One region of the Companilactobacillus paralimentarius genome, then DNA from elsewhere that is predicted to be linked to it. Evidence: riboswitches for the same ligand, from Rfam matches in the RefSeq annotation. Region 1 holds a riboswitch; the other holds the start of a gene.
What was found. A riboswitch is a leader RNA that binds a small molecule or an ion and turns the genes downstream of it on or off. The one in region 1 is predicted to bind tetrahydrofolate.

Region 1 (3,191 bases):
TGTATTTTTTTTAATGATACCAGCCTTTTGATAAGCTATTTTTTCAATTGTATCCCCTAAAAAGGCAGTATGATCTAATCCAATCGTTGTAATAGCAGTCAACTCTGGTTCAATGACATTAGTACTATCTAGCAGGCCACCCATGCCCACTTCAATAATTGCTATGTCTACTCGTCCTTTAAAATAAGAAAAGGCTAACCCAGTGAGAATTTCAAATTCAGTTATACTGTAAAATTCTTTTTGTCTATCCATTTGCTCAACTAATGGTTTAATCTGATTTCCCAGTTTAACCAAGTTAAAACTATCAATTTCTTGTCCATTGATTTCCACTTGTTCAGCAAAATCTTTAATGAATGGCGAATTAAAAGTACCAATTTTCAAACCATTGGTACGCAACAGATTAGCCAAATAGCGTGTCGTTGATCCTTTTCCATTAGTTCCTGCAACATGGATTGTCGGATAAGTTCGTTCAGGATTACCGAGCAAACGTAATAATTCAGTAATACGTTCTAATCCAGGACAACTGCCAAAGTAACCTCGTGAAATAATCCACTGAATAACCTCTGAACCTGTCTTAAACATTTTTATCCTTTCGCCATGTAACGACTAGCAAGCATTTTTAGTGGTAGTGCCTTACCAAAGAACATAATTGAACCTGTTTGAATAAAGAGCATGGCAACTGCTTTAATAATTCTAGGAACCCAAAGCCCCATGTTAAAGAATGGCACATGATACATGATTGATAACCATAATGGTGTTAAAAACAAACTAATAATAAGGGTATTTAGTAAAACACAGATGAAAGTATTTTTTAAAGTAATTTCTTTTTTGTAGAAGAATAATCCATATAAAACACCTGAAATAAGCGCATTTAACGTAAAGCCAATAAAGAATCCAGCTTTACCAAATAATGTTGTCCCGACAACATCAGCTACTACCGATGAAATTCCCGCCCAAAGCGGACCAAAGAACATTCCTAAAATGGCTTGTGGTATGAATTCAAATGAAATACGTAGGAATTGCGTTTGTATACTTAAAAAATTAGTTAAAACAATCATCATTGCTACTAAAAGACCCATTGTGGTAATCGAATAAATACTGTTTTTCTTGTTCATTTTGAGCATCTCCTCTTAGAGCTGCTACATATCATTATGCAGCGAATGCGAGAATAAAACCGCGAATTTACTTCTTCGTTCAAAAGCACATTCCGTCTTTTTGACACTTAACGCTTTATCCTCTACTCTGTTATCTTTTTATTTTTAAATTGTGGTATTACTATTATTTTCCTCCCCACTTATTTAACTTTTTAAATATAACGTCTAATAGCGAACAATGTCAATAGATTTTGTGTATATAGTTCGTATAACACGTATTAATAAATATTAAAAAAATCGATACAAAAATTCTAATTTAAGAATTCTCGTATCGATTATTATTAAACTTTAACTTGTTAATTCTTCAACAAATACTTTTAAACTAAATGACACAGTAACGCTCTAATCCAACCTACGATATTTATACTTATTAGTATAGGCTACTTTCTTATCCTTACTTAAAACAATATCGCCAAAACCCGGATGATGAATAGCATCTGGCAGTGTTTGTAATTCCATTGCTAAACAACTGTAATCGTATTTTGCGGCTTTTTGAGCATCTTCAGGATTAGCGGTAAAAATAACCATACCATTACGATCTGTATACAAATCAACAGCACGTTTATCAGATTTGATTGTAGCAGCATGGCCATCAACGACAAAAGTGTCATCATATTCATGCTTATCTAATAAGGATAGTTGATCTAATCCCTTACCAATTGTCTTAAACTTTTTGAAATCATAAGGTCCTTCAGTTGGTAAATATTGTCCTGTAGGAATCTTCCCATCATCGACTTCCAAAAGTTTTTCAGAATTTATTTGTAACTGCTGCTGACTAATATTTTCGTCATCAACATCAAAATAAACATGACATGTCGGATTGAATAAAGTATCGTGATCAGTATTTGCACCGTAAGTGACATAAACTTCATCGTTATCGGTTAACATATAGATAACATTAACTTCAAGCTTTCCAGGAAAGCCATCCTCACCCCTTACGGTATGGCTGAACATTACGGCTTTATTAGAAATTTGTCGACTGGAGAAGTTTTGGTATTGAAGTCCATGACTACCACCATGTAAAAAGTTTTCACCTTCATTTTGTTCCATTTGGTAACTTTCATCATTAATTTTAAAAGTAGCATCCTTAATTCTTCCAGCTACACGTCCAATTGTTTTACCAACCTGATAAGGTGTTTTAATGTAATCTTCTAAATTATCAAAATGCTCAATCAATGAATGCTTTTTACCATCCTCAACAACTTCAAAATTTTGCCAAGTCGCCGCATAACTTATAATACTAATACTTGTTTGATTTTTATTAGTGATTTTATAGAGGTACACCGGTTCAGAATCAATTTCCCCAAAAATTGTTTTTGAAATGCCCATTTTTTTACCCCTCTTTGCTAATTCATTGCCTTCTTAATATTTGCTAGTGTTACTTGTGATGTATCAGTGAAGTTAATATCGGCCTCATTTAAGATTTCTGGATCACCAATACCAACAGACGTTTCATGAGCACCGTTAACTGATTTGATACCTGAAACGGCATCTTCAAGTCCGATACATTCCTCAGGTCTCAAATTTAATACTTCAGCACCACGAACATAAATCTCTGGATCTGGTTTCCCATTTTTCAAAGTACTTGGATCGACTCTGGCATCAAAGTATTTTTCCAAGTCTAAAGCTTCCAATACTTTTGGTGAATTTTTAGAAGATGAGGCTAAAGAAATCAAATAATTATTTGCACTCAAATCTTCAATAAATTCTTTCATACCAGGAAGAATATCTTTATCAGTAAGTCCCTTTAAAAGGCTTAAGTAGTTGTCATTCTTTTCAGTAGCATACTTAACTTTTTCATCTTCTGTGTAATCGTTTTCTTTGCCACCAGACTTTAAAATCAAGTTAAGTGAATCCATTCTACCAACACCCTTTAGTTGGTTAGCCAAATCCTCAGTCCATGTGACACCTAATTTATCTGCCAATTGATGCCATGCTTTTGCATGAAAAACTGATGTATTAGCAATTACTCCATCTAAATCGAAGATGAAACCTTTAATTTGTTCAAATTTAACCATATCGCGTTATTAACTCCTT
Region 2 (3,191 bases), 860 kb from region 1:
AAAAATGAATTCAGGTCTAAAAATCGCACAGGTTAGTGATGCTGGAGCTCCATCGATCAGTGATCCGGGTAAAGAGCTAGTTAAAGCTGCTATTAAGGAAGAAATTCCAGTAGTCCCACTACCAGGTGCTACGGCTTCAATAACGGCTCTAATAGCTTCTGGTATAGAACCACAGCCATTTTATTTCTTTGGCTTTTTACCTCGTAAGGGAAAAGAAAGAACAGAAGCTTTAGTGGATTTGGCTAATCGTAATGAAACAACAATTGTTTATGAATCGCCATATCGAGTGAAGAAGACGATTCAAGATTTAATTGCCAAGTTTGGTCCAGAGCGACAGATAACTTTGGCTCGTGAATTGACTAAGATTCACGAAGCTTTTTTACGTGGTAGTTTACAAGATGTCGCCCAATATTATGAAGAAAATGATCCTAAGGGTGAGTATGTTTTAATAATTGCAGGAAAACCGGCTGATCAAATGGAAACTAGTTCAGACGCTGATTTAGTGGCGGCAGTGGATAACTTGATAGACCACGGTAAGAAACCTAATAAGGCTATCAAAGAAGTAGCCGCTGACAATGGTTTGAAGAAACAAACGGTGTATAACCTTTATCATGGAATTGGAGAGGAAGAATAGTGACAGACAGAGAAACATATTCAATGGAAGTAGAAGTACCATATTATTTTGTCAATTTTACAGGTGATATCCGTTTATCAGCCTTGATTGACATTATGCTACTAACTTCCGAAAAACAATTACACCAAGCTGATGCTGATAGTACAGAGATGGTTATGAACAATGGCTTAGGATGGGTAGTTGTTCAATATCATATGGATATCAATCAAATGCCACATTTAGGACAAAAATTAAAAGTTACTACACAAGCAACAAGTTATAATAAGTACTTTTTCTATCGTGATTTCTGGGTTGAAGATATGGACGGTAATGTTATGGTCAAAGCCCAAAGTGCTTTTGTTTTGATTGATATTAAGGAGCGTAAAATCGTCAGTGCTGCAGATCGTTTGGAAAATAAATTTGGGGCTGAAGAGGTTAATCGAATTCAGAGATTTGCTCGTTTACGTGTACCCGAAGATTATGATTTCAAACAACCACAACATATCGGTTACTACAATATCGATGTTAATAAACATGTTAATAACTCTTACTATTTTGACTGGATGGTAGATACATTAGATACGGATTATATTGCCAGTCATCATTTGAAGAGTATGGACATTAAGTATGAAAAAGAACTTAATTTGGAAAGTGAACCATTGTCATTTGCTAAGGTAGATTCGGAAAACCACACATCAACTCATTGGATAAAGAATGGCGATACATTGAATGTTATTGCTCAATTGGGATGGGAAGATAAATAGGGATAGTGGTTCTTTAGTTTAGTTAGCATTTGATGCCATCCTCCACAAGGATTAGATAGTGTTCTGATTTTTTATTTTGCGGATTTTAATATCGACGAGAAAATGATTTTTATTATATAGTTCCGTTAATTAAAAACAGTATCTATTTAGAATTTTACAGTCGTGTGGAATTTTGAATAGATACTGTTTATTTTTGCCTAAAAATTTAGAAAGAAAAATACAAAATAGAATTACTATTCAGCCCGGAGTAACAAGTGCTATTGGTCTCAGCCGTGAAATTATACTTAGCGATTTGTCGCTTAGTATAAGACTTGTATTTGAGACAATTGTGAACTTCAATTGGCTCAAATCAGCGTCCACAGCGTTCCAGAGCAATAGTGCTTGTTGCGGAGGGCGACATCCTTAGCAAAACCTTATCCCAAAACCAATTACTTGTATAGTTATTTTATTGTGCTACCATATTTAAGTATTCAAAAATATTTGGGGTAGGATTCAAGGCGTTAAGTGCTGATGGAACGGAATGTGAACATCGGACGAAGAGAGTTTTCTCGCGATCTTGTTTCCGCATTCGCCACTTTATATATGTCTCTTTTATATTCTGTGGCAGCTCCGTTGGGAGATGTCGATTATGAACAGTAGAACGAAAGTCGTTAGTGTTCAAGGAATTACGTGGATGGCTTTGCTAATAGCATTGCAAATGGTATTGTCAAAGTTGTCGATTGGTAGCAACATGTTACAGGTAGGCTTTAGCTTCATTGCCGTTGGATTATTGGGATATTACTTTGGTCCTGTGAAGGCTGGAATTGCCAATGTTCTAGCAGATATTATCAGTCATACAATTATGGCGACGGGAGGCAGTTTCTTTTGGGGTTTTACTTTAACCGCCCTAGTATCTGGAGTGATTTATGGATATATGTTGTACAATCATAAGGTTACGATCCTGAGAACATTTATTACAGTTTTGTTAATTACAGTGATTGTAAATACAGGGCTTAATACTTTGTGGATTCACATGATGACTAATATACCTTATGTTACATTGTTAATACCGAGACTTGCGAAAGAGGCATTTAGTCTGGTTTATCAAACTGGACTTCTCTTCATCGTATTAAGATGGATAGATAATTCAAAATTTAATAGAATCGGCCGATAGGTCGATTTTTTTTTGTTTAAAATTATGTGTTAAAATAATTCTATTAAGAATGAGGGATAATTATGAAAATATTAGCGTTTGACACATCGAATAAACCGTTATCTGTTGCCGTAGTAGTGGATGGCAAGGTTTTGGCGCATATAGAGTCAACTGAAAAGAAGACACATAGTGTTTCTTTGCTACCTGATATTCAAGATGGTTTGCAAGAAGCAGGACTTACAGTAAATGATATTGATCTAATTGCTGTTGCCAAAGGTCCAGGTTCTTACACAGGTGTAAGAATTGCTGTGACAGTAGCTAAGACATTAGCTGACACTTTGAACAAAAAATTAGTGGGAGTTTCTAGTTTGAAACTCTTGGCTGCAAATGGTGACAAAAAGCATCTTTTAGTTCCTCTAATGGATGCCAGAAATGATAATGCTTTTGCTGGTGTTTATGTAACAAATCGTGATGGCAGATTATTAACTGTTATTGCAGATCATCACACTTCAATGGCCAATCTATTTGAAACATTAAAACAATATGAACCTAATGAATTAGAGTTTATTAACGCTACGCCTAGGTTACAAGAATTAATCCAAAAACAATTTCCTGAAGCAACAATAATTATGAGTGAAAATTCATTGCCGGCTGCTGGTAAATTGGCTAAAATTGCAGAGAC

Region 2: it holds a riboswitch for tetrahydrofolate, as region 1 does, so the genes downstream of both, ACI6PB_RS09930 (folate family ECF transporter S component) here and ACI6PB_RS05620 (folate family ECF transporter S component) in region 1, are expected to answer to the same signal.

The regions. Positions count from the first base shown of each region.
Region 1 covers NZ_OY724131.1:1,174,207-1,177,397, reverse strand. Annotated here, with positions in the region: gene ACI6PB_RS05625 (bifunctional folylpolyglutamate synthase/dihydrofolate synthase) at 1-582, opposite strand, end outside; gene ACI6PB_RS05620 (folate family ECF transporter S component) at 585-1,124, opposite strand; THF riboswitch at 1,153-1,247, opposite strand; gene ACI6PB_RS05615 (aldose epimerase family protein) at 1,497-2,483, opposite strand; gene pgmB (beta-phosphoglucomutase) at 2,501-3,172, opposite strand.
Region 2 covers NZ_OY724131.1:2,031,463-2,034,653, reverse strand. Annotated here, with positions in the region: gene rsmI (16S rRNA (cytidine(1402)-2'-O)-methyltransferase) at 1-634, shown strand, start outside; gene ACI6PB_RS09935 (acyl-[acyl-carrier-protein] thioesterase) at 634-1,377, shown strand; THF riboswitch at 1,857-1,953, shown strand; gene ACI6PB_RS09930 (folate family ECF transporter S component) at 2,006-2,530, shown strand; gene tsaB (tRNA (adenosine(37)-N6)-threonylcarbamoyltransferase complex dimerization subunit type 1 TsaB) at 2,593-3,191, shown strand, end outside.